DNA from 4 places in the Kitasatospora sp. MMS16-BH015 genome. Region 4 is predicted to be linked to each of the others. Evidence: riboswitches for the same ligand, from Rfam matches in the RefSeq annotation. Region 4 holds a riboswitch; each other region holds the start of a gene.
What was found. Region 4 has a riboswitch for cyclic di-AMP ahead of CFP65_RS09735 (C40 family peptidase). Riboswitches for the same ligand answer to the same signal wherever they lie in the genome.
Positions count from the first base shown of each region.

Region 1: another riboswitch for cyclic di-AMP. It lies ahead of CFP65_RS41410 (glycoside hydrolase family 16 protein); the one in region 4 lies ahead of CFP65_RS09735 (C40 family peptidase).
Region 2: another riboswitch for cyclic di-AMP. It lies ahead of CFP65_RS42255 (transglycosylase family protein); the one in region 4 lies ahead of CFP65_RS09735 (C40 family peptidase).
Region 3: another riboswitch for cyclic di-AMP. It lies ahead of CFP65_RS02905 (transglycosylase family protein); the one in region 4 lies ahead of CFP65_RS09735 (C40 family peptidase).

Region 1 covers NZ_CP025394.1:7,410,024-7,417,573, forward strand. Annotated here, with positions in the region: gene CFP65_RS31700 (esterase family protein) at 1-826, opposite strand, end outside; gene CFP65_RS31705 (GNAT family N-acetyltransferase) at 1,074-1,655, shown strand; gene CFP65_RS31710 (hypothetical protein) at 1,699-2,352, opposite strand; gene CFP65_RS31715 (SDR family NAD(P)-dependent oxidoreductase) at 2,405-3,211, opposite strand; gene CFP65_RS31720 (TetR/AcrR family transcriptional regulator) at 3,333-3,944, shown strand; gene CFP65_RS31725 (VOC family protein) at 4,040-4,411, opposite strand; gene CFP65_RS31730 (adenylate cyclase) at 4,474-4,803, opposite strand; cyclic di-AMP (ydaO/yuaA leader) riboswitch at 5,052-5,195, shown strand; gene CFP65_RS41410 (glycoside hydrolase family 16 protein) at 5,198-6,388, shown strand; gene CFP65_RS31740 (hypothetical protein) at 6,392-6,853, opposite strand; gene CFP65_RS31745 (hypothetical protein) at 6,955-7,266, shown strand; gene CFP65_RS31750 (IclR family transcriptional regulator) at 7,282-7,550, opposite strand, start outside.
Region 2 covers NZ_CP025394.1:7,781,404-7,788,953, reverse strand. Annotated here, with positions in the region: gene CFP65_RS33460 (DUF397 domain-containing protein) at 250-486, opposite strand; gene CFP65_RS33455 (hypothetical protein) at 972-1,847, shown strand; cyclic di-AMP (ydaO/yuaA leader) riboswitch at 2,286-2,447, shown strand; gene CFP65_RS42255 (transglycosylase family protein) at 2,432-3,658, shown strand; gene CFP65_RS33445 (serine hydrolase) at 3,966-5,108, shown strand; gene CFP65_RS33440 (alpha/beta hydrolase family protein) at 5,141-6,226, shown strand; gene CFP65_RS33435 (hypothetical protein) at 6,352-6,552, shown strand; gene CFP65_RS33430 (permease) at 6,559-7,086, opposite strand; gene CFP65_RS33425 (LacI family DNA-binding transcriptional regulator) at 7,189-7,550, opposite strand, start outside.
Region 3 covers NZ_CP025394.1:658,131-665,680, forward strand. Annotated here, with positions in the region: gene CFP65_RS02890 (hypothetical protein) at 1-1,388, shown strand, start outside; gene CFP65_RS02895 (M17 family metallopeptidase) at 1,385-2,935, shown strand; gene CFP65_RS02900 (transglycosylase SLT domain-containing protein) at 2,997-3,665, shown strand; cyclic di-AMP (ydaO/yuaA leader) riboswitch at 3,811-3,957, shown strand; gene CFP65_RS02905 (transglycosylase family protein) at 3,962-4,930, shown strand; gene CFP65_RS02910 (SpoIIE family protein phosphatase) at 4,940-7,550, opposite strand, start outside.
Region 4 covers NZ_CP025394.1:2,266,610-2,274,159, reverse strand. Annotated here, with positions in the region: gene CFP65_RS09745 (NYN domain-containing protein) at 1-623, shown strand, start outside; gene CFP65_RS09740 (C40 family peptidase) at 811-1,836, shown strand; cyclic di-AMP (ydaO/yuaA leader) riboswitch at 2,141-2,319, shown strand; gene CFP65_RS09735 (C40 family peptidase) at 2,330-3,412, shown strand; gene CFP65_RS09730 (C40 family peptidase) at 3,578-4,630, shown strand; gene CFP65_RS09725 (hypothetical protein) at 4,657-5,946, shown strand; gene CFP65_RS09720 (glycosyltransferase family 87 protein) at 5,939-7,279, opposite strand; gene CFP65_RS09715 (glycosyltransferase family 4 protein) at 7,413-7,550, shown strand, end outside.

The DNA.
Region 1 (7,550 bases), 5.1 Mb from region 4:
GGTGGCGCATGGCCAGCTTGAGCGCGCAGTACCCGCCGGTGGAGTTGCCCACCACGCCCCAGGCGTGCGGGTCGGGGGAGACCCGGTAGGAGCCCTCGATCACCTTCGGCACGTCCTTGCTGAAGTACGTGTCCGACTGCGCGCCCTGCGGGATGTCCTCGCACTCGGTGTCGGCGGGCATCGCCGGGGAGGGCCGCATCAGCACCAGCACGGTCGGCTGCATCTTGCCGGACTGCATCAACTGCAGCGAGGCGCCGGGGTAGTTGAGCCGGGTGAGCAGGTTCTTGGCGTCCCCGGGGAAGCCGGTCATCACGATCGCGGCCGGGAACTTGCGGCCCGCGTACTCCGGCTGGAAGTACTGCGGCGGCAGGTAGACGTACCCGTCGGTGCTCAGCCCGGTGCTCGGGCCGCCGATCCGTACCACCCGGATCTCGCCGGCCTGCTTCGGGTCACGCCCCAGCGCCCCGCCGCCCTGCACCGGCTCGCGCCCTAGCTCCTGCACGGCGGCGCCCTTGGCCGCCGCTCCCGGGGCGTCCGCGCCGACGGCCGGCCGGCCGCCCACCGCCTTGGACTGGACGCTGACCTGGCCCTGGTCGCCGGTGCCCAGCAGGTCGTCCCAACTGCTGTAGAAGGTGAAGTAGTTGTTGGCCACCAGGCCGAGCGCGCAGATCACCGCCAGCTGGGTGCCGAGCAGGGTGCCGATCCGGCCGAGCACGGCCCTCCAGGTGCGCCCGGCCAGCCTGGGCCAGACCCAGACCGTCCCCACCATCACCGCAGCGGCCACCAGCACCGCCAGGGCGAGCACCTTGTGACTGGTCAGCCCCATGCCCACAGCTCCCGTACGTCCACCGGGCCCCGGGCCCGCACCACCGACCGGCGGGACACCCCGGGCCGTTCACCCGGTAGGTACGCTCCGCACGGCCGTTCCGGTTGCACCCCGGCTCCCAGCACGTGCCCGGCGGCTCCCACCGGGGGCTAAGTATGCACCGGTTCGGTGAAGCCCCGACGGCGGGTGCGGGCGGCCCGTTCGGTGCCGGGAAACGCGGTTGACGAGCGTCCGTATCCTCAAGCTCATGATCAACGGCACCCTGGTCCGGCTGCGCGCCCTGCGTCCCGAGGACCTCGAACAGCACCTGGCCTGGCGCAACGACCCCGAGGTGGTGCACTGGGCCACCGGTGGCGACCCGTTCTTCGGGCCGGTCACCCGGGAGGCGTTGGAGATCGCCTTCGCGGCCAAGCTCCGTCTGGTCCCGCACCAGGCCGGGGTGCTGACGGTCGAGAGCACGGCCACCGGGCAGCCGATCGGCCTCGTCGACTACCGGGACATCGACCCGCTGGTCACCCGGGCCACCCTGGGCATCACCATCGGCGACCGCCCGCACTGGGGCCGGGGCCACGGCACGGAGGCGCTCGGACTCCTGGTCGGCCACCTCTTCACCACCATGGGCCTGCACCGGCTCGAACTCGACACCTGGGCCGGCAACGAGCGGGCCCAGCGGACCTTCCGCCGGCTCGGCTTCCGGGAGGAGGGCCGCCGCCGCTCGGACGCGCTGGTGGCGGGGGAGTGGCAGGACCGGGTGCTGTTCGGGCTGTTGCGCTCGGAGTGGGCCGGCGAGGCTGCCAAGGTCGCCGTGGCCGCCGAGTCCGCCGGGTGAGGACCGGGCGGGCGGACGCCGCAGGGCCGGCCCGGCAGCGTGGTCAGCCCAGGGCGGCGGCCAGGATCAGCAGGGCCACCATCGCCGCGCCGACCCCGGCGGCCGTCCAGCCCGCCGCCTTGCGCAGGCCGACCCGGCGGCGGGCGAACCAGCCGAAGGCCCCGGGCCAGCGGTGGTAGGCGGCCCCGAGCGGGGCGCCCACGCCCACGGCGTAGAGGCCGATCATCACGTAGACCAGGGCCACCGCGCCGACCAGCGCGTGGCTGCCGGTGCGCACGCAGTCGTCCCCGGCGGCCGGGCAGTCCACCGCCACCGTGCGCCCGCGCAGGTCGTCGCGCTCGCCGCCGATCCAGACCACCCCGCGGACCGCCCCCGGCGCCGCCGAGGCCGGCTCCACCGGGCCCGAGCAGGTGTAACTCACCGCGCCCTTGGGGCTCTTGTGCGGCTGGCAGTCGGTCACCCGCAGGGTGCCCTCGGCACCGGACCAGCCGGCCGTGGCGGCCAGGTGGTCGAGGTTGCCGGGGGTCCACTGCCAGGCGCCGATCACCAGCACGCCCCCGAAGAGCAGCGCCAGCAGGAAGGTCAGCGGCCCGAGCCGCCCGGGCACCCGGGGCGGCTTGCCGCCCCGCCGGGGCGTCGGGCCGGTCTTGGTCCGGTCCCGCGCCCCGCTCTTCCGCTTCGCGTTCTTCCCGGTCATCCGCCGCCCCCCGTCGATCGGCGGCCAGCGTACCGGGCGGCTCCGTAGCCGCTCAGGCGTGGGTGCCGCCGTCGATCCGGATCTCGGTGCCGGTGACGAAGGCGCCGTCCTCGGAGGCCAGCATCGCCACCACGCCCGCCACGGCCTCCGGGCCGGCGAAGCCGTAGGCGCTGTCGGCCGGCTTGAGGGCCGGGCTGAGCTTGGCGAAGAGGGACATGTCGGCGTCCTCGGGGATGCCCGGGCCGCGGTTCTGGCCGCTGGCGCCGGAGGCGTCCGTCATGCCGCTGCTGATCGAGCCGGGGGCGACCGAGACCGCACGCAGGCCCTGCGCGGCGTACTCCAGCGCGATCGCGTGGGTGAAGGACTGGATGCCGCCCTTGCTGGCCGCGTAGGCCGCCATGTACGGGTGGGCGAAGGTGGCCGAGGTGGAGCTGAAGTTGACCACCACGCCGCGGCCCGACGCGAGCAGCGCGGGCAGCGCCTCGCGGGTGACCAGGAAGGTGCCGGTCAGGTTGACCGTCAGCACCCGGTTCCAGAACTCCAGGGTGGTCCGCTCGGTGTGCGCGGAGCGCAGGATGCCGGCGGCGTTGACCACCGCGTCCAGCCCGCCGAGCACCCGCACGGCCTCGGCCACCCCGGCGACCACGGCGGCCTCCTCAGCGATGTCCAGCACGGCGGTGGTCAGCCGCTCGGCGGTGCCGTCCTCGGCCGCCAGCTTCGCCGTCGCGGTCAGCCCGGCCTCGGCCACGTCCACGCCGACCACCCGGCCGCCCTCGGCGAGGATCCGGCGCACGGTGGCCTGGCCGATGCCCGAGCCCGCGCCGGTGATCAGTACGCGGCGGCCCTCGAAGCGGTTCATGGTGCTCTCCTGCAGGTTCTGTGCGGCTGGGGCGGATTGCTGCCGCTCCTGCACCGTACGCCTGAATGACACGTCGTGCCACTTCTGCACCGGGCGTCGATCTGACGGTTAGACTGCAGTCGTGCCAGAGACCACCCAGCGCCCCTCCCTGACCGAGCGCCGCAAGGCCGCCACCCAGCAGGAGATCGCGCTCGCGGCCGCGATGCTCTTCGCCGAACACGGCCCCGAGGCGACCACCGCCGAGGACATCGCCCGGGCGGCCGGGATCTCGCTGCGCACCTTCTACCGGTACTTCCGCACCAAGGAGGACGCCGTCGCCCCGCTGCTCTCGGCGGGCGTGCGGGACTGGATCGAGGAACTCGCCGCCGCCCCGGCCGAGTCTGGCCTCACCGAGGCGCTGGAGCAGGCCGCCGGGCGGGCTCTCACCCCGGCCCCCGGCCGCCCGGCCGAGGCGCTGGACTGGGTGCGCGGGCTGCTCCGGGTGATGGCGGACGCCCCCGATCTGCTGGCCGTCTGGCACCGCGTCCACCACGCCTCCGAGCTGGCCCTGATCCCGGTGCTCGCCCCGCGCACCGGCGCCGACCCGCTGGAGGCCCGCCTCGCGGCGGCCGCCGCCAACACCGCCATGCGCGTCGCCCTGGAGACCTGGGCCGCCTCCGAGGCCCCGGCCGCCGAGGCCGCCGCCCTCGCGGCCCGCTGCCTGCGCGAACTCACCGCCGGCCTGAAGCCCTGACCCCGGGGCACGAACCCGCAGTCTTGACCCCGGTCAACGAAGAAGCGCCGCCCATCGACGGCAGGTCGAAGGGCGGCGCTCAGGCGTGCGGGGGTTCAGAGGCTCTCGGGTGTGACCAGGCAGAACGGGTGGCCGACCGGGTCGGCGTAGACCCGGTAGCCGACCGGCTTGTCCGAGCCGTCCAGCAGGGTGGCACCCAGGGCGAGCACCTTCGGCTCGGCCACGTCCAGGTCGGGCACCAGGACATCCAGGTGCAGCTGGGCCGGGTGGGCCGCCTCCGGCCAGCGCGGCGGGTGGTACTCGGGCACCTGCTGGAGCGCGAGCACGGCCCGGCCCGCCGGGTCGGCCAGCACCACGTACTGGCCGGTGTCCACGGTCGGGGCCAGCCCGAGCAGCTCGCGGTAGAACCCGGCCAGCGCGGCCGGGTCGGGGCAGTCGACGGTGACGACGTGCAGTTCTCCGATCATGGGCAGCACTCTGCCCGAACCGGTGATCACCGCACCAGGGCCGCTCCGGGCCCGACGGCCCGTCAGGCCAGCTGCTCCAGCTTGCCGGTGTGCAGCTCGCCGACCCGGCCGCCCTCGCCCTCGTACGTCCAGAACGCGCGCACCGTCATCTCGTTCAGGTCCATCAGGTGGCTCACCGTGATGCCGCCCGCCTCCGTCCAGCTGACGAAGTACAGCTCGGGGCCGACCTGGGCCACGTGCAGCGCCACGTCCTCCCACTGGCCGGCCGACTCGCCGAGGCCCTCCCAGCGGAGCCGGGTGCCGTCGGCGGAGTAGGCGTTGCGGAAGGCCGCGCCGTTGTCGACCTGGAACAGGTAGGTGTGTCCGGCGAAGCCGGGCAGGGGCGCGGTCATCTGCGGGGTGTCTCCGTCTCGGGCGGTGGCGGCCTGCGCCGGTGTGGTCGGACGCAGGCCACCAACTTATCCGAACCGGCGGTGTGAGGTGCGTCGCTTCGCCATCGAACTCCTTGGCCGGGCTCCGACGAGCTGCGTACCTTTCACAGGTCGTCCGCCTCCAGCGGACCCTGCCGCCGGGACGCCGAATCCCACCCACCCGACGGCCGGTACCCGAGCACAGAGAAGAGCGGGCGGGAGCGGGGGAACCAGGTAAGTCGCCGTATCCCCCTGCCCCGCTGCCAGCGGGCGCCGCCGGGCCGGCTAGGGGTGAAGCCGCTCCCACACGCGGCCGGGCTACCCGTGTGCCCGAACCCGACAGCTCACCTCGCAGGCGTTCACAGGGCTGACCACCATGCGCATATCCATCACCCCTGCCCGCTTGGCCGCCGTGGCCGGCACCGCCGCCCTCGTGGCCGTCCCGCTGGCCGGCCAGGCCCAGGCCGCCGTCGGCGTCTCCCCGGACCGGCTGACCCCGACCGCGCTGACGGCGGGCCGGGCCGGCACCGCCTCGCTGACGGTGCACTCCACCTCCTGCTTCACCGCCAAGACCCTCGGCGTCGGCGTCCGCGACGCCGCCGGCCAGAACCTGGACTTCCCCGGCTCCGCCTCGAACGTGCGGATCTGCCCCGGCGGAGTCTCGATCACCACCGGCGCCCGCGCCCTCCCGGCCGGCAGCTACACCGAGTTCGGCTTCTGGCAGGACCTGTCCGGCGGCTGGCACAACCTGCCCGCCCGCACCCTCACCGTGTCGGGCGCCACCGTGGCCCCGACCCCCACGCCCACCCCGACGCCCACCCCGGCTCCCGCGCCCACGCCCACCCCCAGCCCGACCCCCACGCCGTCCACCGGCTCGCCCGTCCCGGGCAAGCAGCTGACCTGGTCGGACGAGTTCAACGGCCCGATCGGCTGGGGCTCGCGCTGGGTCGGCGACAAGACCAGCGCCTACCGCTACGGCAACCACAACCCGGACGACAACAAGCTCGACTGGCTGGCGCCGAACAACGTGAGCGTGGCCGGCGGCGTGGCCACCTTCACCGCCACCCCCTCCAGCCACACCCTGGAGAACGGCAGGCAGGCCTGGGACACCGGCTTCCTCACCACCGAGGGCTCGACCGAGGGCTTCCAGGTGAAGACCGGCGACTACGCCGAGACCCGGGTCAAGCTCTCCGACGGCCTCGGCGCCTGGCCCGCGCTCTGGACCTGGAAGAACGGCAACGGGGAGATCGACTCCTTCGAGTACCACCCCGACAACCCGAACCTGCTGGAGCTCACCAACCACGTGAAGTCCGGCCAGAAGTACTACACCGACGCCAGCGCCATCGCCAAGGACCAGTGGGTCACCGTCGGCACCTACTACGGCGCCAACTCGGTGGACTGGTACGTCAACGGGGTCAAGGTCTTCTCGGACCAGACCGGGGTGGGCGCCGACTGGTCGGCCTACCTCAACCTCAACCTCTCCGTCGGGGCCGGGGAGTACCACCCCGGCCCGTCCGGCTCGGCGCCGCTGACCATGGCCGCCGACTACGTGCGGGTCTACCGCTGACCGTCAGCTCACCCGCAGGGTGAACGGCGTGGTGTTGTTGCCGGGGTGCCGGTCGTCCGCGCTGATCACCCGGACGTGCCCTTGGGTCACCGTGCCCGGGGGCACGCTCGCACCCGCCTCCACCGGGACGAGGGCGGTGGCGGTGCGGCCCTGGGCGAGGCCTGGCCCGAAGGTGCAGCTCACCAGGAGCGGGGTGGTGGTGCAGCCGGCCGGGAAGGTCGGGGGCAGCAGGGTGAACCCGGCCGGCACCTCCACCTCCAGCGTGAACGGGGAGGCCGTGGTGGCCGGCCCGTCGTTGGCGACGAAGGCGTGCACCACCGTCTGCCCGCCGGGGGCCACCGCATCAGGATCGATCCTGACCACTTGGAGGTCGGAGTTCGAGGGCAGCGCCTGCGCCCCCGCAGGGCCGGCGCCGAGCGCCGCCAGGGCCAGCGCCGCCGCTGCCGCCATCGCCAGACGGACCATGCCGTTCACCTTTCACTTCCAGCACCCGATCGACTACCCAGTGTAGCGGCGTAGGCTGGTTCGTGTCCGGTTTTTTCCGTGGACCGGTGGAGGTGGGCGACATGGGCGGACAGGTGTTGAGCGAGGTCAGCGCGGTGGTGCCGAACGACCGCGAGGCCGAACTGGTCACCTCCTACCGGGAGCTGATCGCGGGCCCGCTGCCGGACGGCCTGGTCCGCACCGAGCTGCTGCGCGGCGCGGACGGGGCGTGGCGGATCCAGAGCCTCTGGCGGGACAAGGCGGCGCTGGAGGCCGTTCGGGCGAACCCGAAGCTGGCCGCCGCGCCCAAGCTCTTCCGGGACGTGGGCGCGGAGCCGCAGCTGTCCGTCTACCAGGTGACGGCCACCCAGACCGGCGCCCTGATGATCTCGTAGCCGCCCGGCCCGGCCTCAGGGGGCCAGGACCTGACCGAGTCTGGTCGCGATGTGCCGCATCACGGCGACCAGCCCGGCGCTGCCGGACTGCTCCTCCAGGGCCTGGATCCGGGCCTCCGGGCCGGAGACCGAGAGGGCGGTCGGGGTCGGCGCGCCCGGCACCGCGACGGCGATGCAGCGCACCCCGATCTCCTGCTCCTGGTCGTCCACCACGTACCCGCGCTCGCGGGCCACGGCCAGCTGGGCGAAGAGCGCGTCCGGGTCGGTGACGGTGTAGGGGGTGT
Region 2 (7,550 bases), 5.5 Mb from region 4:
GTCCGGGTGGCCGCCGAGGACCGCCCCGCCGCAGTCCGACCACCCGTCATCGAGGGGCGTGGGGCTCCGTACCACCAACCGCGCGCACGAAGTCGGCCCGCCGGCCGCTCGTGCCCGCAGTTGACGGTACGGGGCGCCGCGCCCCTCTCGCGCACGCGCCCTCGAGCAGGACCGGGAAACGCGGAGGCCGCCGCAGGTCCCATGACCCACGGCGGCCCCGGCGGAGCGCCGCAGCGCTCCGAGCCTCCGTCAGAACGCCAGGTGGTCGAACTCCCCGTCCTTGGCCCCCAGCAGCAGCGCCTCGATCTCGGCGCGGGTGTAGATGAGGGCCGGGCCCTCGGGGAAACGCGAATTGCGCATCGCCACGGAGCCCCCCGGGAGCGCGGCGAACTCGACGCAGTTGCCCTGCGAGTTGCTGTGGCTGCTCTTCTGCCAGACCACGCCCTCCAGGCTCGCAGCCGCCATGCCGTTGTACGTGTTCTGCATCGTCATTCTCCCGACCTGACTGCGACCTGACTGGGATTCGCCTTACTTGACGTGATGATAGCCCGAATGCACGTGCATCAGCACGGGCAATTGCGCGTGCATAAGCCAGCGTCACTGGACGGTTTTCCTGCCCCTCCGGGCACAGTTGACGGCTCGTAAGCGGACATAGCCGGGCGAAGAGAACTGGTTCGATGACGCCCCGTACAGGAGGCGCGGCGCGGCGTTGATCTTCGACCGGGCGGGCCGACTCACGGTCCGTCACTTCGCACCCCTCCTGTGACCGAGGTCACGCGGAACGGAGGCTTCAACTTGACGGAGATCGGGCACAGCTGGGCGGTTTCGGTGAAGAGATCGCACGTCAGCGGCCATTCGCGGGCGGTTTGGTGGTGAATGTCCGCTTTCCCCGGCCCGTCCCGTGGATCCGGACGGGCCGGGGGCGGGAGCCGACTGCAGGCCTGTCGGCGTAATGTCCTACGATCTCCGCCATGAGCACCGCAGCGATCCCGGGCGCACCACTGCCCGTCCGTACGCCAGGCTCCCGTGCGCGGGGGCGCCACCGTCGTCCCGAGCGCCCGGAGGTCCCCGCCGGCGCACCGGCTCTGGTGCTGGCCGTGCCGGCCACGGCCGGGCCCGAGGCCCGCCCCGTCGTCGAGGAGCTGCTCTCCGTCGTGCGCGGCGAGCAGCCGGGCATCGAGGCCACCGCCGCCTACCTGGACGGCTCCCCCGCGGAGGAGGGCGCCGCCACCGTCGCCGGGCTGCTGGCCGCGGCCGCCGAGGCGGGGCTGCCCGCCCCCGTGCTGGTGCCGCTGCTGGCCGGCCCGCACGAGTACCTCGTCGAGCTGCACAAGCTGGCCGCCGAGCACGGGGCCACCGTGACCGACACGCTCGGCCCGCACCCGCTGCTGGCCGAGGCCGTGCACGTCCGCCTCTCCGAGGCCGGGCTGGCCCGGGCCGACCGCGCCCGCCTGTTCGCCATCACCACCGCCGCCGACGGCGTCGTCCTCACCACGGTGGGCGGCGAGGAGGCGGCCGCTGCGGCCGGCATCACCGGCGTCCTGCTGGCCGCGCGGCTCGCCGTGCCGGTGGTGGCCGCCGCGCTCGACGTGCCCGGCTCGGTCGCCGCCGCCGTCGAGCACCTCCGGGCCACCGGCTCCCAGCGCCCGGCCCTGGCCCCGCTGGTGATCGGCCCCGAGGCCGACCCCGAGCTGCTGGCCACCGCCGCCGAGGAGACGGGCTGCCCCGGCGCCGCCCCGATCGGCGCCTACCAGACCGTCGGCCAGCTGATCGCCTCCACCTACCTGGCCGCCCTCCCCACCCCTCCCCCGGCCGAAGAGGCCGCCGAGGAAGCCCCCACCGCCTGACGCGCCACCCCGAAGGGCCCCGGACACCCGTCCGGGGCCCTTCTCCGTGCCCGGGAGCCACCCGGCCCTCGGACCCGGCCCTCGGACCCGGCCCCGGGAGGCCCTTCGACCCCGTCGACGGCGGGACCTTCGACCCTGGCGGCCGGTCTTTGCCGGTGGTTTACCCGTTCGAGACCTTGGCGGGCGGGGGCGGAATCGGCGTCAGATCCCGGGGCTGAACGGATGCCAGCTTTCCGCTGCGGCACGGGTTTTGACGGTGTGCGAGCGATCGAACCTGACGTGTCGGAAATTCGATGCAGGTAAACGACTTGAAGATGATCTGTGATGGCGATCACAGTGTTTGCAGATTCAACTTAAGTCTGCTTAATGTCCTCCCGTTCGTGGTCACACGGACCCAGCTCATCCGGGACGCCGAGTCCTGCCGCCGGGCGAGCTGGAAACGCGAAAACGCACCACGGCAGGGGCGGGGGAACCAGGTAAGTCGCCCGGCAGCGGTCCTCGGACCGCGACCGGGCTTGGGGTGAAGCCGTGCAGCCGCACGGCCGGGCAACTCCAGCCCGAATCCGACAGCTCACCTCGCAGGCGTGGGAGAGGAACGCTTCTTCATGCTGCCCATCAACGCGACCAAGCGTGCCCGCCGCCTCATCGCCGCCACCGGCGTCGTCGGCCTCGGCCTGACCATCCCGTGCCTGACCGCCGGTGCCGCCTCGGCCGCCTCGGTCTCCACCTGGGACAAGGTCGCCCAGTGCGAGAGCAGCGGCGACTGGTCGATCAACACCGGCAACGGCTTCTACGGCGGCCTCCAGTTCACCTCCTCCACCTGGGCCGCGTACGGCGGTCACGACTACGCCGCGCAGGCCAACCAGGCCACCAAGGACCAGCAGATCTCGGTCGCCGAGAAGGTGCTCGCCGACCAGGGCCCCGGCGCCTGGCCGGTCTGCTCCATCCAGGGCGGTCTGACCCGTGGCGGCGAGACCCCGCAGGTCGACACCTCCGCCAAGTCGAGCGCGCCGGCCGCCAAGGCCGACAGCAGCAGCTCCGACTCGGCCGCGCAGTCGGCCCCCACCGCGCAGTCCGGCTCCAAGTGGGGCCACCGCGGCCAGGGCGACTGGGGCCAGAAGCCGGCCGCCGCTCCCGCCGCCGCCGGCAGCTACACCGTGGTCGAGGGCGACTGGCTCTCCACCATCGCCCAGAAGAACAACGTCCAGGGCGGCTGGCAGAAGCTGTACGACCTGAACAAGTCCGTCCTCACCGAGGGCCCGGACACCATCTACCCCGGCCAGCACCTGAGCCTCGGCTCCGCCGTCGCCACCCCGCAGCAGGCCCCGGCCCAGGCCGCCCCGCAGCAGCAGGACGCGCCCAAGGCCACCACCCGCACCACCTCGGCCAAGCGCTCCACCCCGCAGGCCCAGGCCCCGGCCAAGGCGCAGACCCAGGCCCCGGCCGCCACCGGCAGCATGGCCGCCGCGATCTCCTTCGCCGAGTCCAAGCTGGGCCAGGCCTACGTCTACGGCGGCACCAGCGACGGTGGCTGGGACTGCTCCGGCCTGACCCAGGCCGCGTTCCGCCAGGCCGGCATCTCCCTGCCGCGCGTGGCCGCCGACCAGGCCGACGCCACCACCCGCGTCTCCCTGGACAACCTGCAGCCGGGCGACCTGCTCTTCTGGTCGAACAACGGCAGCAACTCGGGCGTCTACCACGTCGCCCTGTACGTCGGTGACGGCAAGTACGTCGAGGCCGCCAACCCGCGGGCCGGCGTGAAGACCGAGACCGTCGCCAACTGGGCGCCGGACTTCGCCGGTCGCATCTGACCGCAGCAGTAGCGCACCAATAGCGCACCAGGGCCCGCCCCCTCCCCAGGGGGTGGGCCCTTGCGCATGGATCGACCAATTCCTCGGCCGTGGCCGCGGTACCGGCCGTGGGCGGCCACCACGCGGCGCCCGCCCACTGCCGGTACCGCGGCCACGGCCGGTCTGACCAGCCATGACGTGACCGGCAACGGATTGCCGGTCGTCTGTCCTGCCGCCCGCCCCCTCTCCGGGCCAGCATGGGTTCCGCCGATCCACGGCACCTGTGATGTCATGCCCATGTTTGACGATCGTCCGAGGGGACAACTCGATGAAGCCGAACCGCACCACGCTGGCCGCCGCGGCCCTGGCCGCGCTCGCCGCCCTGGCCACCACGGCGCCGGCCCGGGCCGACGTGCCGAGCGCCCAGGCACTGCTCCAGGCCGGCGCCCGCCAGGGCGTGGCCGACGGCTACCCGGCCGTGGTCGGCCTGGTCCGCAGCGGCGACGCCGTGCAGTACGTCGCCGCCGGGGTGAAGGACCGCGCCACCCGTACGCCCGCCGACCCGAAGGCCCAGTACCGGATCGGCAGCAGCACCAAGGCCTTCACCTCCACCGTGCTGCTCCAGCTGGAGGCCGAGGGCCGCCTCTCGATCGACGACACCGTCGCCAAGTGGCTGCCCGGCGCGGTCAGCGCCAACGGCTACGACGGCTCGAAGATCACCATCCGTCAGCTGCTCAACCACACCTCGGGGCTGCCGGATTACGCGGCCGACGCCGCCTTCGCGTTCAACTACGGCGCCGACCTGCAGCCCGACCAGGCCTTCGCCCCGCAGGCGCTGGTAAACCTGGCGCTGCGTCAGCACGCGCCCGCCTCGGCCCCCGGCCAGACCTGGGGCTACGCCAACACCAACTACGTGCTGGCCGGCATGGTGATCACCGCGGTGACCGGCAACAGCCCGGCGGCCGAGATCCAGCAGCGGATCATCACCCCGCTGGGGCTCACCGACACCACCTTCCCGACCAGCGACCCGAGCCTGCACGGCAACTACCTGCACGGCTACGAGTACCCGCTCGGGTCCTCCTTGGTGATCCTCGACGTCACCGTCTCCAACGTGCAGACCTTCGGCGCGGCCGGGGCCATGGTCTCCACCCTGGACGACATGGCCGCCTTCAGCCGGGCGCTGGTGACCGGCAAGCTGCTGCCGCCCGCCCAGCAGACCGAGCTCACGACCACCGTGCCGAGCAGCCTCGGGGGCTACGGCCTCGGGGTCATCCACAAGCAGCTGCCCTGCGGGCAGTGGGCCTGGAGCCACGGCGGCGACGTGCTCGGCTACGACAGCGACTGGCTGAGCAGCGAGGACGGCACCAGGCAGGTCCTCCGCGCGAACACCGAGTACCACCTGGTGGGCGGCCCCACCAGGGGCCAGCAGGACACCGGGCGGGCGACCTCCGCCGCCTTCTGCGCGCTCTGACCCACCCTCAGCCACCGCGAAAGGACCGCACGATGGCCACCACCCGACCCACCCGGCGCCACCTGGGCACCGCCTTGGCCGCCGCCGCGCTGACCGCCTCCGCCCTGCTCGGCGCCGCCCCCGCCCACGCGGACGGCGCCCCCACCGCACCCGTGCTGACCGACGGCTTCGGCCTGACCCAGGTCGGCACTCCCGAGGTGCACTCGCCCACCGACTTCACCGTCACGGTGAGCACCCCGCAGCTGGCCGGCCTCCACAGGATCCGGATCTACCTGCCCGCCGGCTACGCGGCCGACCCCGCCAAGCGCTGGCCGGTGGCGTACTTCCTGCACGGCGGGCCCGGCAACCAGGACGACTCGGCCGCCGTGCCCGCCCTGCACGACGACTCGATGATCACCGTGGCCCCGGACGGCGGCCTCAAGGGCTGGTACGCCGACTGGGTCATGCAGAACACCGTGGTCGGCGCCGCGAACTGGCGGACCTTCCACCTCGACCAGGTGGTCCCGTTCATCGACGCCAACCTGCGCACCCTCCCCGACCGCGGCCACCGGGCCGTGATCGGCCTCTCGATGGGCGGCTACGGCGCGCTGCGCTACGCCGAGAACCGGCCCGACCTGTTCGGGCACACCGTCGCCCTCTCCGGCGCCTTCGACTTCGGCCTCCCGGCGATCCGGGCCGCGGTGCTGGCCTCCGAACTCAACGTGACCGGCGGGCTCTGCGCGATCAGTGGCGCCGGCGTGCCCACCGGTCGGTGCGCCGACTACGGCCCGGTGGTCGACAGCGACGCGGTCTTCGGCTCGCCGTACCCGGTCTTCGGCGCCGACCACGTCTGGAACGAGGTCGACCCCGCCGCCCCGGCGAACCTGGCCAAGCTCGCCCACACCCACGTCACCCTCTACACCGGCAACAACGACGTCTTCGAGCACTTCACCGAGATCGCCGCGAACAACGTGAAGAGCCGCCTCGACCGGCTCGGCATCCCGAGCCGGTACGTCGACTACGGCAACGGCGCCTCGCTCTCGCCCACCTGCGCCGGCACCCACAGCTACACCTGCTTCGCCCCCGCCATCGCCGACTACATCCCGCACCTGAAGGCCGCCTTCACCGCCGCGGGCTGACCTGCCCGCGCAGCGGTGCCGCCGACACACGGGGGTCGGCGGCACCGCCCTGCACCGGGGGTGGGCCCTTGTGGCGTTCCCGGCCACCGGGGCATGCTGATGCCCACCGATCCCAGGGGGAAGCCATGGCCAAGGTGACCGTCTCGCTCGACGCCGACCTGGCGATCGACCTCATGCTGCTCTCCGGCACGAAGAGCCCGCAGGACGCCGTCGAGCTGCTGGTCCACGACTACCTGGCCCGCGGCCGCCGCACCGAGGCCCGCACCGCCGAGGCCCAGCAGAACCGCGCACCGGTCGACCGCCGACGGCTCGACCCCGAGGGCTAGCCCCACTCACTCGGCACGCTCCTTCGCCGGCCGGGCGTTGCGGCGGCGGGTGAAGAAGAGGAAGCCGACGAAGGCGACCACGGCGACGATCACGCCGGCCAGGGTGGCGCCGCGGAACCAGGGGGCGTTGACGTCCATCACCCGCTGGCCGGCGTGGGCGCCGCTGCCGCGGCCGACCACCACGCCCAGGGTCCACAGGTTCGGCAGGGCGAGCAGCACGGCCAGGGCCAGCCAGGCGAGGGTGACCTTCCAGGGCCGGCGGCGGTAGAGGCCGACCCAGGCCGCCATCAGCGGCAGCAGGGTGCAGCTGACGCCCAGGCAGAGGCCGAGCACCAGGCCGGTGCTGAGCCGCCCGTCCACGGCGTCGCCGACCCGCTGCGACCACCAGCGCGGGATGGTGGCGGCCAGGACGAAGTACGCGACCACCACGACCACCAGCAGGCCGCCGCCCAGCAGCACCCGCTTGCGCCAGTCCCGGTGCGCCACCGGCTGTGCGGCCGGGGCCCCTGCTTCGTCCGTCCCTGTCGACTCCATGATCCGATAGTCGCCCCGTGCATGGGCCGGGCGGCCCGGACACGCCGAACGGGGCGCCGTCCGGGGGAACACCCCGCACGACGCCCCGCCACGGAGCACGACCTACTTCGCGGCCCCCGTCGAACCGCGCATCACCAGCTCGGGCTGGAACATGAACTCCGCCCGCTGCCCGGGGTTGCCGCCGACCTCCTCCAGGAGGGCGTCCACAGCGGCCGTGGCCATCGCCTCGACCGGCTGGCGGATGGTGGTCAGCGGCGGCTCCGTGAACGCTATCAACGGCGAGTCGTCGAAGCCGACCACCGAGACGTCCTGCGGCACCGAGAGCCCGCGCTGGCGGACGGCCCGGATCGCGCCGAGCGCCATCAGGTCGGAGCCGCAGACGATCGCCGTGCAGCCCTTGTCCAGCAGGGCGCCGGCGGCCGCGTGGCCGCCCTCCACGCTGAACAGGGTGTGGTGCACGAGCG
Region 3 (7,550 bases), 1.6 Mb from region 4:
AGCGGGCCTTCCGCGCGGCCCCGCGCGCCTCGGCCACCCGGGACGGGCTGATCGCCCGCTGCCTGGCCGAGGGCGACGAGCCGCTGGCCGAGCTGGTCCGGCTGGCCGCCGAGCGCGATCCGGAGCGCCCGTACCTCAACAACTGGCACTACCGGATGCACGCCGCCTACTTCAACCTCGGCGAATCCCACTCCCCGGGCCTGTACGCCAAGTTGCCCACCCTCGCCTTCGAGCACGCGCAGCGCGGCGAGTTCCCGGCCGTGAACTGGCAGCGCCTGATGCCGCCGGCCTTCCGCACCAACCTGATCCGCGAATCCGGCCTGACCGAATTCGCCGTGGACCACCCCGCCGAGCTCCCAGCCCGGCTGCGCACCCCGGCCTGGGACGAACTCTGTCGCTGGGTCGAGGAGTTCGAGGGCTACGACACCGAGCGCAAGCACCAGGTGGCGGTGGTGCTCTTCCGGCTCGGCTTCGCCAAGCTGGTGCTGCGGCTGCTGCCCTTCCGGCCCGCCACCGAGCTGACCACCACCGCCGAACTGCGGCTGCACCACTGGCTGGACGTGGTCCGCTGGGTCACCTCGGTGGGGCAGGGCACGGTGGTGCACCCCGCCAACTCGGCCGCGATCGCGGCGCATCCGGCCTGCTCCACCCACCTGCGGTTCGTCATCGCGGTGTTCTCGGTGATCTTCGAGGCGCGCGAGACCCGGTCGCTGGAGACCGCACTGGCCTGGCGGGAGACGGGCGAGAAGGCGATGGCCGAGCTGCTGGCCGATCCGGGCTACTCGGATTTCGAGAAGGCCATGTTGGAGAGCCGGTTCTACCGTAGCGTCAGCTACGTGCCCTTCCTCCAGCAGGACGCCGAGCGGCTCGCCGCCGACATGGACCGGGCCGAGGAGCTGGCCCGCGCGGTGCCCGCCGTCGGCGAGTACCAGGAGTTCCTGCGCCGGGAGAACCTGCGGGCCTGCGTGGAGAGCCGGTCCAAGGAGTTCTACGCCTTCGGCGCGAACGAGCGGGCGCACCGGCTGGTCGCCGAGGCGCTGGCGATCGACCCGTACGAACCGAAGACGCACATCGAGGTCGCGGAGGGCCTGATGAAGGAAGGCAACCCCGAGGAGGCGGCCCGCAGTTACCTGCGGACGGCCCGGCTCGGCCCGGTCTCCACGGCCTTCGGCTACGCGGCGGCCGGCGACTGCTTCGCCCGCGCCGGGCGCGAGTTGCTGGCCGAGGACTGCTTCTTCCAGGCCCTGCGGATCGACCCGTACGCCATCTCGGCCGCCCGGGGCTGGGCCGGCGTCGGCGCGGCGGGCGGCATGCCCGAGCTCGCCACCGCCTACCTGGCCGACCTGGAGGCCTGGGGAGCGGCCCGCCGGGCCGCGCGCACCGCATGAGCGCCCAGTGGCGGCTCGCCCCGCAGCAGCCCGCCGACGTGGACGCCGTGGTGGTGCCGGTCTTCGCCGGTGAGCTGCCCGCCGACCTGACCGCCGCCTTCCTCGCCGGCACCGGCTTCACCGGCGCCCTGGGCCAGGTGCTCCACCTCCCCGGCGAGCCGGTCCGGGTGCTCTGGGGCTGCGGCCCCCGCGCCGCCCTCGACCCCACCACCACCCGCACCGCCGCCGCCCACCTGGCCCGCGCCGTCCGCGACCACCGCCGCCTGGCCCTGCACGCCCCGGGCCCGGCCCTGCGCGAACTCGCCGAGGGCTACCTGCTCGGCGCCTACCGCTACGCCGGGCACTTCTCCACCGAGGAGGCCGTCCGCCGCACCGCCCCGGACCAGGTGATCGACCTGCTCCCGGCCGAGGCCGCCACCGAATCCGCCCACCACGCCGGGCCCACCACCGAATCCGCCCACCACGCCGGGCCCACCGCCGAAGCCGCCCACCACACCGGGTCCACCGCCGAAGCCGCCCCCGAAACCGCTCGCCACAGCGGGCCCGCCACCGAGGCGGCCCTCGCAGCCGGCCTCCGGGTCGGCGCGGCCGTCGCCCTCGCCCGGGACCTGGTCAACGAGCCCGGGGCCGAGCTGACTCCCCCGCTCTTCGCCGAGCGCGCGCTCAAGCTCGCGGCCGAGACCGGCCTGGAGTGCGAGGTCTGGGACGCCCAGCGGATCGCCCACGAGCGGCTCGGCGGGCTGCTCGGGGTGAGCCGGGGCTCGCTGGTGCCGCCCCGGCTGGTCCGGCTGCGGTACCGCCCCGCCGGCGGGTCCGAGCGGCGGATCGCGCTGGTCGGCAAGGGCGTCACCTACGACGCGGGCGGCCTGGCGCTCAAGCCGAACGCCGAACTCGCCACCATGAAGGCCGACATGGCGGGTGCGGCGGCGGTGCTGGCCGCGATGTCCGTGCTGCCGGCGCTGAGCTGCCCGGTCGCGGTGGACGGCTGGCTGCCGCTCACCGAGAACATGCCGAACGCGGACCCGATCCGGGTCGGCGACGTGCTCACCATGCGCAGCGGCACCACGGTGGAGGTCCGGCACGCCGACGCCGAGGGCCGGTTGATCATGGCGGACGCGCTGACCCTGGCCGCCGAGACCCGGCCGGACGCGATCCTCGACCTGGCCACCCTGACCGACGCCGCCGCGGTGGCCCTGGGCCGCCGGATCGCGGCGGTGATGGCCACCGACGAGGAGCTGCTGGCCCGGCTGCTGGCGGCCTCGGCCCGGGCGGGCGAGCGCTGCTGGCCGCTCCCGCTGCCACCCGACTACGGCGGGCAGCTGCACTCCCGGGTGGCCGACCTGGTCAACTACACCCTGGGCGTGCGGCACGGCACGGCGATGCTGGCCGGGCTCTTCCTCCAGCACTTCGTCCCCCCGGGCACCCCGTGGGCCCACCTGGACATCCAGGGCACGGCGCTCTCCGACGCGGACGACCCCGAGTGGGGTCTGGGCGGGACGGGGTTCGGCGTCCGCACCCTGGTGGAGCTGCTGACCGCCGGTGGCTGAGCGCTTGCTCAGCCCGTGTCGCCCATCCGGGTGAGCCGTCCTTCGCCTACCATCCCAAGACATGAGCAGGTACGGGTGGGTGGCGGCGGTCGTGGTGCTGATGGTGGGTCTGGCGGGCTGCCGGGCGGCGGACCCTTCCTCCGCCGCCGCCACTCCGCTCCCCACCACCACGAAGTCGGCCGCGCCCTCCCCGAAGCCGGCCTCGCCCTCCGCCAAGGCCACCGGGCCCACCACGGGCACCGGCTACGACCCGGCGGCCTTCGCCCCGCAGGTCCGCGCCTGGGCGGCGAAGACGGACATCAGCCCCCGGCTGCTGCTCGCGGTGCTCTACAACGAGGCGTACAAGCCGCACGATCCGGACCTGGAACGGGCCTGGCAGCGCCTCAAGCCGGATTCGGCCTTCGGGATCGCCAACATGCACCGGGCCGCCTTCGACGAGACCAAGGCCGAGCACTTCCCGAACCGGAACTGGGAGGAGCTGCCGGACGACCCGAACCTCGCGATCCAGGCCGCCGCCTGGTACCTCGCCGGGCTGGCCGACCAGCTGCCCGAGCAGCGAAGTTCTTCCTACACGAAGGAAGAACTCCTCGCCCTCGGCTACAACACCGGCCCCGGCAACATGCTCGCCTTCGCCCGCGGCGCGCACCCGGGGGCGCAGGCGCAGTCGTACCTGGACCATCTGCATGCCAACCTGCCGAAGGCCGAGCAGGCCCTCGCGAAGCAGGACTGACGACGAGGCACCCGAGACGCGTGTTGATTGTGTGATGGTCGGGTTGCCGGGTTGTTATCTGAGCGAGATCCGCTCTAGTCTCACGGCAGCCCGAACTCCACGGGCCCCGGACGCGGCCACGCCGAATCCCGCCCACCGCGCTTCCGGGACAACGACGCAGACCCCTGGGCGGGAGCGGGGGACCCACGTACCACGCCGTGCCCCACGGCTCGGGGTGAAGCCGCCCAGCGCGGCCGGGCCACTCTCCGGTCCGAACCCGACAGCTCACTTCGCAGGCGTGCGGAGAGGGACAACTGATGGTCTTCTCGGGCTCCGGACGACACCGCCGCCCCACCCAGACCGACCGCGCGGTGGCCGCCGCCTCCGTCGCCGGAGTCGGACTGGCCCTGCCGCTGCTCACCGCCGCAGGTGCGCACGCCGCGCCGGTCACCGCCTGGCAGACCGTCGCGCACTGCGCGAGCGGCGGCAACTGGGCCTCCAACGACGGCGAGGGCGGCTACGGCGGCCTCCAGATCAGCCTCAAGGACTGGAGCCGCTACGGCGGCGACCAGTACGCGGCGCAGCCCGACCACGCGACCGAGGCGCAGCAGATCGCCGTCGCCGAGCAGATCCTCACCGCCAAGGGCCCCGGCCTCTGGGACAGCTGCGGCTCCGCGCTGACCACCGCCCCGGCCACCCCCACCCCGCCGACGGCCCCGACCACCCCGGTCACGCCGACCACCCCCACGGCCCCGGCCACCGCCACCCCTGACCCGGTGGCCACCGTCCCGGGCGGCACCCCGACCACCCCCACCTCCCCGGTCACGCCGGTCACGCCGCCGACGGCGGTCACGCCTGCCGCCCCGGCGACCACGCCCACCCCGGCCCCGACCGCCACCACGCAGCCGACCACGGGCCAGCCCGCCACCGCGCAGCCGAGCACCCCGCAGCCCCCGGCCGCCCAGCCCGGCACGCCCCAGCCCACCGCCTCCCAGTCGACGGGCGACCAGCCCACCCCGGCCCCGACCGCCACCACGCAGCCGACCACCCCGACCGGCCAGACCGCCGAGGCCCCGCAGCCCGCCCCGGCCGCGCCCGCCGCCCCGGCCACGCCCGCCCCCGCCGCCCCGCAGGACTACACCGTCCTTCCCGGCGACACCCTCTCGGACATCTCGAACACCTACCACCTCGGCGGCTGGCAGCACGTCTACGACCACAACCAGACCACCGTCGGCACCGACCCGAACCTGATCCACCCCGGCCAGGTCCTCCACCTCGGCAGCTAGCGCAGCGGGCTAGTACCCCTCGGGCGGCGCGGGCTGCGCCGCCCAGATCACCTTGCCGCTCTCGGTGTACCTGGTGCCCCAGCGCTCCGAGCACTGGGCCACCAGGAAGAGCCCGCGGCCGCCCTCGTCGGTGGCCGCGGCGTACCGCAGGTGCGGCGAGGTGCCGCTGGTGTCGGAGACCTCGCAGACCAGGCCCCGGTCGTACAGCAGGCGGACCCGGATCGGTTCGGCGCCGTAGCGGATCGCGTTGGTGACCAGCTCGCTGAGAATCAGCTCGGTGGTGAAGACCAGCTCGTCCAGGCCCCAACTCTCCAGCTGCGCCGTGACGGTGGCCCGCACCCGGGAGACCGCCGCGGCCTCGGCCGGCACCGCGAACTCGACCACGTGCTCGCGCGGCAGCGCCTTGGTCCGGGCCACCAGCAGGGCCACGTCGTCGGCCGAACCGTGCGGCAGCATCGCCGCCAGCACGGCCTCGCAGGTCTCCTCCGGCTCCGGGCCGGCCTGCCGCAGTGCCTCGGCCAGCAGGTCGAGGCCGGTGTCGATGTCGCGGCTGCGGTCCTCCACCAGGCCGTCGGTGTAGAGCACCAGCCGGCTGCCCGGCTCCAGCCTGAACTCCCCGGCGGAGTACGGCATTCCGCCGACCCCGAGCGGCGGGCCGGCCGGCAGCTCGGGGTAGCTGACCGAGCCGTCGGGGGCCACCACGGCGGGCGGCGGGTGGCCGGCCCGGGCCACCGAGCAGGTCAGCGAGACCGGGTCGTAGATCGCGTAGAGGCAGCTGGCCCCGGTCACCTCCGCGACCGGTTCGCCCTCCCGCTCCTGGTCGATCATGGCCACCAACTCGTCCAGGTGGCCGAGCAGTTCGTCCGGCGGCAGGTCGAGGGTGGCGAAGTTGTGCACGGCGGTGCGCAGCCGGCCCATGGTGGCGGCGGCGTGCAGGCCATGGCCGACCACGTCGCCGACCACCAGGGCGACCCGGGTGCCGGGCAGCGGGATCACGTCGAACCAGTCGCCGCCGACGCCGGCCTGGGCGGGCAGGTAGCGGTAGGCGGCGTCCACCGCGCTCTGGCTGGGCAGGGCCCCGGGCAGCAGGCTGCGCTGGAGGGCGACGGCCATCACGTGCTCGCGGCTGTAGCGGCGGGCGTTGTCGATGCTGACGGCGGCCCGGGCGGTGAGCTCCTCGGCGAGCGAGAGGTCGTCCAGGTCGAAGGGTTCGGGCCGCTGCGAGCGCCAGAACTTGACCAGGCCCAGCTGCACGCCCCGGGCCAGGATCGGCACCCGGACCACCGAGTGGATGCCGTGTTCGAGCACCCGCCGGGCCCGGGGCGGATCCTGGGTCTGCCAGGCGGTGGCCGAGGCGAGATCGCGCTCCAGGCCGGCCTGCCCGGTGCCCAGGTTCCAGGCCTGCGGGGTGGCCGGGTGGACGGTGATCCGCTCGCCGACGGGGTAGAGCGGCATCTCCTCGGCGATGCCGCTCTTGGCGACCCGCCGCATCGGGGTGTCCGGGCCGGGCCGGGGCTCCTCGCCGCGCAGCACCGGTTCGGCCAGGTCCACGGTGACGTGGTCGGCGAAGGCGGGCACGGCCACCTCGGCCAGCTCCTCGGCCGTCCGGGTGACGTCCAGGGTGGTGCCGATGGCCAGGCTGGCCTCGTAGAGCAGGGTGAGGCGGCGGCGGGCGGCCTCGGCCTCGGCCGTGAGCACGTGCAGTTCGGTCGCGTCGCGCAGGGTGGCCACGGTGCCGGGCGGGCCGCCGGCCCGGTCGGTGGGGCGGGTGCTGACCACCAGCCGCCGGGCCCCGGCCGAGAGCACCTCGTCGCTCACCGCCCGCCCGGAGGCGAGCAGCTCGGCGGCCGGCCCGTCCAGGCCGAGCTCGGCCACCGGTCTCCCCTCGGCGTCGGGCGGCAGGTCGAGCAGCCGCCGGGCCTCGTCGTTGGCGAGCAGCAGGGTGGCGTCGGCGCGCAGGATCACCACGCCCTCCCGGACGGCGTGCAGCACGGCGTCGTGGTGCTCGTACATCCGGGTCATCTCGGCCGGGCCGAGCCCGTGGGTCTGCCGCAGCAGCCGGCGGCTGGCCAGCGCGGTGCCGACGGTGGCCAGCCCGAGCGCGACGGCCGCCGCGCCGAGCAGCAGCGGCAGCTGGCGCTGGACCACCCCGCTGACCTTGCTGATGGTGATCCCGGCCGAGACGGCGCCGACCACCGTGCCGTTCGCGTCGTGCACGGGCACCACGGCCTGCACCAGGGGGCCGATCGTGCCGTTGATCTGCTCGGTGACCACCTGCCCCTGCAGGGCGGGCTGGTAGGTGCCGACGAACTTCTTGCCGATCCGGTCGACCAGCGGGTGGGTGTACCGGATGCCGTCGGTGCCCAGCACCACCACGAAGTCGACCCCGGAGTCCTTCCGGGCCGCCTCGGCGCTCGGCTGGAGCAGGGCCGTCGGGTCCGGGGAGCGCAGCGCGGCGGCGATGCCGGGCGAGTCGGCGAAGGTCTGGGCGACGGCGACCGACCGGTTGCGGGCCTCCGTGGTGCTGTCCCGCCGGGACTGGATCACCAGCGCGAGCACGGCGGCGAGCACCAGCAGCAGCACCACGACGACCTGGAGGGCGAACACCTGCGCGGCGACG
Region 4 (7,550 bases):
AGGCGGGCCGCCGCACGGCCCGCGAGGGCCGCTCGGTGGAGGACATGCGGCTGCGGCTGCTGCTGGACACCGTGCTGCACGCCGCCCAGGGCCTGCAGCGCGAGCTGGCGCTGCCGGTGGCCCAGCTGCACCCGGCGGACCTGGTGGAGGCCGTGGTGCCCGGCTCGGCTTCGCCGCACGACGTGGCCCGGCGGGCGCTGGCCGAGGACGACCCGGCGCTGCTCGACCAGCTGCTGGCGATCCCTCAGGTGCACCTGGTGGTGGACGGCTACAACGTGACCAAGACGGGCTACCCGGCGCTGCCGCTGGAGCAGCAGCGGATCCGGCTGCTCGGCGGCCTGGCGATGCTGGCCCAGCGCACCCAGGCGGAGGTCACCTGTGTGTTCGACGGCCAGGATCTGGACGTACCGGTGATCATGGCGCCGCCACGCGGCGTCCGGGTGCGGTTCAGCCGCACCGGGGAGACGGCCGACGAGCTGATCCGCCGTCTGGTCCGGGCCGAGCCGCAGGGGCGGCCGGTGGTGGTGGTCTCGACCGACCGTGAGGTGGCGGACGGGGTCCGCAATGCCGGCGCCCGGCCGGTGAACTCGATCCTGCTGCTCAACCGGCTGGCCCGGGCCTGAGCCGCAGGTCGGGGCCGGTTGTGGCGATGGTGTGTGCACCGGGTGAAATCCGGTCGGGGTACGGAAGTTCGTGGCGGTAGGAGAGTGGCGCGGATCCGTCATCTTCACTAGGGTCTGGCGTCAAACCTATTTTCCGGACTATCGCTCATTAGGGTGATGGTCCAGTCGGAAGAAGGAGCAGGTCCCTTTGGCCTCCCACCGCCGCCCCAAGCAGCCGAGCCGAGCACGGGTCACCGTGCTGACGGCTGCCGCAGCGACCGCGGTCGCCCTGTCCGCCCAGGTGAGCGCGCACGCCGCGCCCGCGAAGCCCTCGACGGACGAGGTCAAGGCCCAGGTCGACAAGCTCAGCGAGGACCAGGAGAAGGCGACCGAGACCTTCAACGGGGCCAACGAGCGGGCCAACCAGCTGCGCGCCCAGGCGGCCCAGCTCCAGGACCAGGTGGCCCGGGGTCAGGAGCAGATGACCGAGCTCGCCACCGGCCTGGCGGCCGTGGCCGGCGAGCAGTACCGCAACGGCGGCATCGACTCCTCGGTGGCCCTGATGCTCTCCTCCGACCCGGCCGGGTACCTGGAGAAGGCGTCCAGCGCCGAGCAGGTGACCGAGACCCAGGCCGCCACGCTCAAGCAGCTCAAGGAGCAGCAGCGCCGACTGGACCAGCAGAAGCAGGAGGCCACCGAGATCCTGGCCGAGCTGGACCGCAACACCCAGGTCCTGAACGACGCCAAGAACCAGGTGCAGCAGAAGCTCCAGGAGTCCAAGCGGCTGCTCAGCCAGCTGAGCGCTGCGGACCGTGCCGCGGTGATGGGCGACCGCGCCTCCCGCAGCGACAACCGCGCCGCCCTCGGCAGCCTGCCGCCGGCCAGCGGCTACGCCGCCGTCGCGGTGGCCGCCGCCGAGAGCAAGCTCGGCCACGACTACCAGTGGGGCGCCGAGGGTCCGAACGTCTTCGACTGCTCGGGCCTGATGGAGTGGGCCTACGCGCAGGCCGGCGTCTCGCTGCCGCGCACCTCGCAGGAGCAGGGCTCGGTCGGTACCCGGGTGCCCTCGCTGGCCGACGCCCAGCCCGGCGACCTGATCATCTTCGGGCCGGACCGCCACCACGTCGGCATGTACGTCGGCAACGGCATGATGATCCACGCCCCGAAGACCGGTGACGTCGTGAAGATCGCGCCCGCCACCGTCATGAGCATCAACACCATCCGTCGCGTCTGACCCACCGACACGCCGAGGCCCATCGAAACCGTCCTGTGATCCGGGACACCTTCGGTGGGCCTCTTCGTCACCCGGAGTTGAGGTTTTGTCAGCCCGGCGTACCGCCTCTGTCACGCTCGGTCGCATTCACATAAGAACTTGGCGCATGCTCAGACTTTTTTCTGACAAGGATTTGAACCGATCACGGTCGGGTTACTAGGGTCGTACCTCGAACCACCGCACTGTCGATCACCCAGCCGGGTGGCGGCGGTGGTTACCGCCGAGTCTGTGAAGCAGCGGGGCGGGCCGAAAGCGGGCCCGCCCGAGTGAGAGTCCCCCGTGGGGGAGGCTGTGGAGCGGAGCCGGGGAACCACGTTCCTCGGGGTGAATCGGCGCCAGAGTCGGCGCGGTCGTCGTGAGACGGCGGTGCGGTGAGGCGTCGTAGGGCATCTCTTCCAGCCCGAACCCGTCAGCTCACCCGGTAGGCGGACGTAGGAAGAAGGAGCCCGCCTTCGTGGCGTCCCATCGTCGTCCCAAGCCCGCCAGTCGGACCCGCATCACGCTGATGACCGCCGCCGCCGCGACCGCGGTGGCCTTCTCCTCGCAGGCCGGGGCGCACGCCGACCCGGCGCCCACCAAGGACGAGGTCAAGGCCCAGGTCGACCAGCTCAACCAGCAGGCCGAGATCACCACCGAGAAGTACAACGCGGCCACCGAGAAGGAGCAGGTCCTGCAGAAGCAGGTCGGCGCCCTCCAGGACCAGGTGGCCCGTCAGCAGGCCCAGGTGAGCGGCATCCAGCAGAGCCTCGGCGAGATAGCCGCCGAGCAGTACCGCAACGGCGGCATCTCGCCGACCGTGCAGCTGATGCTCTCCAGCACCCCCGACACGTTCCTCACCCAGGCCGGGGCGGTCGACCAGATCGGCGCCAGCCAGGCCGAGGCGCTCAAGACCCTCAAGGACGAGCAGCGCACCCTGGACGCCCAGAAGGCGGAGGCGCAGTCCAAGCTCGCCGAGCTGGACGCGACCACCAAGAGCCTCAAGGCCGACAAGGAGGCCATCAAGGCCAAGCTGGCCCAGGCCCAGGCCCTGCTCGACACCCTGACGCAGCAGGAGCGCGACGCGATGGCCGCCGCCGAGGCGAAGGCCGCGGCCGAGGCCAAGGCCGCCGCGCAGAACGCCGGCTCCGGCGACCGCGCCTCGCGCGGCACCGCGCGTCCGGTGCTCGGCAACGCCCCCGCCGCCAGCTCGGCCGCCGCGGCCGCGCTGGCCGCCGCCGAGAGCAAGCTCGGCGCCACCTACGTCTACGGCGCCTCCGGCCCGACCACCTTCGACTGCTCGGGCCTCGTCCAGTGGGCGTACGCGCAGGCCGGTGTCTCGGTGCCGCGCACCTCGCAGGAGCAGGCCCACGCCGGCACCAACATCGGCACCAACCTGGCCGACGCCCAGCCCGGCGACATCCTGGTCTTCTACAACGACGCCCACCACGTCGGCCTCTACGCCGGCAACGGCCAGGCGATCCACGCTCCGCACACCGGTGCGGTCGTCCGGTACGAGGACGCCTCGGTGATGCCGATCTCGGCCATCATCCGGATCTGACGCCTCCTCGGCCGACCCGTCCGGTCGCCGCAGGCCCGGCCCCCTCTCCGAGGGGTGCCGGGCCTGCGGCGTTCCCGGGTAGTGGATCTGATGTCCGATTAGGGGGTGAATTTTCGATTTGGTGAGTTTTGGACTAGACAGTCCCGACTCGCTAACGTCTGCCCCATGTCGACGCCTCGCCGTTCCCCCCTGCCGGGTGTGCACCGGATCGCCCGGGCGCTGGCCATCACCGCGGCCGCCACCGGAGTGCTCGGCGCCGCCGTGGCCGGCACCGCCGAGGCCGCGCCCGAGCCGCCCAGCCGCAAGGACGTCAAGGCCCAGGTGGACCAGCTCTACGACGAGGCCGAGCAGGCCTCGGAGAAGTTCAACGCCGCCCAGGAGGCCCAGCAGCGCCTCCAGGCCGAGACCAACCGCCTGCTCGACGAGGTGGCCACCGGGCAGGACGGGCTCAACCGGCTGCGCGGGGAGCTCGGCGCGGTGGCCGCCGCCGAGTACCGCTCCGGCGGTCTCGACCCGACCGTGCAGCTGATGCTCTCCTCCGACCCGGCCGGCTACCTCAACCGGGCCCGCAGCCTCGACCAGGCCGCCGCCCGGCAGGCCGACACCCTGCACGAGCTGGTCGACCGTCAGCGCGGGCTCGACCAGCGGCGGGCCGAGACGGCGGCCAAGCTGACCGAGCTGGACCGGGTGCGCCAGTCGCTGACCGCGAGCAAGCGCGAGGTCCAGCAGCGCCTCGCCAAGGCCCAGAAGCTGCTGGACAGCCTCGGCGCCGCCGAACGGGCCCGGCTCACCGCCCAGGACGCCGAGGAGGCCGAGAGCCGCGCCACCCGCGGCACCGACCGCCTCGACCTCGGCAACCAGCCCGCCTCCTCCGACCGCGCCGCCGCCGCCCTGGCCGCCGCCGTCGCCAAGGTCGGCTCCCCGTACGTCTACGGGTCCACCGGCCCCCGTACCTTCGACTGCTCCGGTCTGATGTACTGGAGCTGGCGGCAGGCCGGAGTCTCCCTGCCGCGCACCTCGCAGGAACAGGCCCACGCGGGCCAGCGGATCAGCCTCGCCGAGGCCCGACCGGGAGACCTGGTGATCTTCTACAAGGACGCCCACCATGTCGGCATGTACGCCGGCGGCGGCGTGGTCGTGCACGCACCCTACCCGGGCGCGAAGGTCCGCTACGAGAGTGTCAGCGCGATGCCGGTGAGCGGAGTGGTGCGGGTCTGACCGCAGAGGGCGGGTACCGGGCGGGTGTGGTGTCCCGGCGCGGGGCGTTGCTGCTCGCGGCGGGGGGCTTCGCGCTGCTCTCGCCGCCCGCCACCCGGCCGCCGGCACCCCGGGTGGTCCCGACCCCCTCGCTGCGGCCCCGGCTGGAGGCCCTGCTGGCCGCCCGGGCCGACGCCCTGCTCCGCCGGGACGAGGCCGCGCTGCTCGCCGGCGTCACCCCCGCGGCCGCCGCCGAGGCCCGCACCCTGCTGGAGCGACTGGCCGAGGTGCCGCTCGCCGAGCTGACGTACCGCCTGACGGGCTACGGCGAGCCGTCGGCCGGCACGGCGATCGAGGCCTCGGCCGGGGAGGCGTCGGCCGGCTCGGTGCCCGGGCCTTCGGCCGTCCCGCCGCCCGGCCTGCGCGTCACGGCCGCCGTCGAGCTGCGCTACCGCCTCACCGGGGTGGACGCTTACCCCGCCGTGCTCACCCGGACGGTGGAGTTCGCCGAGGCCGGCCAGGGGTGGCGGGTGGCCTCGGAGGGGGCGGCCGGGCCGGTGGCGCTCTGGGACCTGGGGGCCGTCAAGGTGGCGAAGGGGGCGCGGAGCCTGGTGCTGGGGCTGGGGGAGGTGGCCCCGGCGGCCGGGCTGGCGGATGCGGCGGTGCCGGCCGTCAGCGAGCTGTGGGGGCAGGAGTGGGCCGGGCGGCTGCTGCTGGAGATACCGTCGAGCGAGGCGCAGTTCGCGCAGCTGCTGGGGGTCAGGGCCGCCGACTACCAGGGGATAGCCGCCGTCACCACCGCCGCCACCGGCGCCCCCGAGCACGCCGCCGCCGACCGGGTGGTGGTCAACCCCGAGGCGTACGCGGAGCTGACCGAGCTCGGCCGCCACGTGGTCACCACCCACGAGGCCACCCACGTGGCCACCCGGGCCGCCACCAAGGCCTGGACCCCGCTCTGGCTCTCCGAGGGCGCCGCCGACTACACCGCCTACCGGCGGACCGGCCGCACGCCCCGTCAGATCGCCCCCGAGCTGGCCCACGACGTGCAGGCCGGCAAGCTCCCCGCCGCCCTCCCGGCCGACGCCGACTTCACCGCCGGCGGGGCCGGGATAGCGCAGGCCTACGAACAGGGCTGGGCCGCCTGTCGGCTGATCGCCGACCGGTACGGGGAGCCCGCGCTGACCTCCTTCTACCGCGCGGTCGGCGCGGCCGGGCCGACCGGCGGGCGGGACCCGTGGCTGGACGGGCTGCTCCGGAGCCACCTGGGGCTCGGCCTGGACGCCTTCGTGGCCGCCTGGCGGGCCGAGCTGACCACCATGTTCGGGCGCGCTACTTGATGCCGTCCAGCAGGTGCTGCTCGTAGGCGATGCCCGGGCGGACGGTGTAGGCGGGGGCCGGCGGCAGGGCCGGGAGCACCACGGTGCGCGGCGGCTCCGGGTTGCGGGTGGAGCGCCAGAGGCGGCGGCAGGAGAGGAGGGTCGCGGCCAGCAGCAGCAGGTTGCGGACCGTCAGCACGGCCACGCCCCAGGGCTGGCTGTTGTGCACCTGGCCGAACAGCACCGGGAACTCCAGGGTGGTGACCAGGGTGGCGATCAGGATGATCACCGCCACCGGGCGCTGGCTGGTGCCCCGCACCGTCAGGCAGACGGCGGCCACGCCGACCAGCCAGACCAGGTACTGCGGGCTGATCACCCTGCTGGTCACCGTGAAGACCAGCAGCGCGGCCAGCGCGGCGTCGTACGGGGTGGAGGCCTGCCAGCGCTTGGCCCGCAGCCGCCAGACCAGCAGCCAGCCGAAGCCCAGCGCGGTGGCCGCCACCGAGAGCTTGGAGAGCACCGGCACCCAGGGGCCGAGCAGCTCCAGCGAGCCGTAGTTCATCGAGACCTGGCCGTGCCAGCCGCCGAACAGGCGGGCGAAGTGCAGCGGCAGCGCGGCCACCGACTCCACCTCGATGCCCCGGTCGCGCTGGAACTTGAGGAACTCGAAGGCGCCGTTCATGCCCGCCGCGAGCAGGAAGCCGACCGCGCTCAGCGTGGCCACGGCGGCCGTCCAGGAGCGGCGGGTCCGCCGCCCCTTCGGCGTACCGGCCAGCGCCAGCACCGGCCAGACCTTCACCAGCCCGCCGAAGCCGAGCAGCACCCCGCCGAGCGCGGGCCGCCGCAGCACGGCCAGCAGCCCGGCCACCGCGAGGGCGGTGACCAGCAGGTCGTACCGGCAGTAGACCGTCGGCCCGAGCAGCGGCACCCCGGCCACCCAGACCCAGGCCCCGGAGAAGCTGCGGCCCCGGCGCGAGCCGGCCCGCATCAGCAGGCCCATGGTCAGCGCGTCGAACACGCCGCAGATCACGTAGAAGGAGATCAGGTACGACCAGGGCAGCAGCCCCGGCAGCAGGATCACCAGCGCGGCGCCGGGCGGGTACTGCCAGGTCACGTCGTCCAGCGGGAAGGTGCCGGTCTGGAGCACCTCGTACCAGCCGTGGTAGATCACCGACACGTCGGCCGTGACGTCGGTGCCGGAGATCTTGAGGACGCCCAGCACCATCAGCACGATCAGCACCCGGGTGACCACCCAGCCGGCGCCCAGCGCCCACAGGGCCCCGCCCGCCGCGGAGGGGGCCGGGGACAGCGCGGTGCTGCCGCTGCCGGTCGGACCGGCGTGGACCAACGCCACCCTCTGCTCCCTCGCTCGTCTCGGCCCACCACGCGGACCTTGCGGGGTTCCCGGCGAACGGTGGTGTTGACCTATGGTACGGATCAGCGCCGGGTACACCGAGCACCCCCCTACCGAGCGAGCCGTGGCAGCCATGCAGAAGACCCTCGTCGTCACGAACGACTTCCCGCCCCGGCCGGGCGGGATCCAGGCGTTCGTCCACAACATGGCGGTGCGGCAGCCGGCCGGCAGCGTGGTGGTCTACGCCTCGACCTGGCGGGACGGCCGCGAG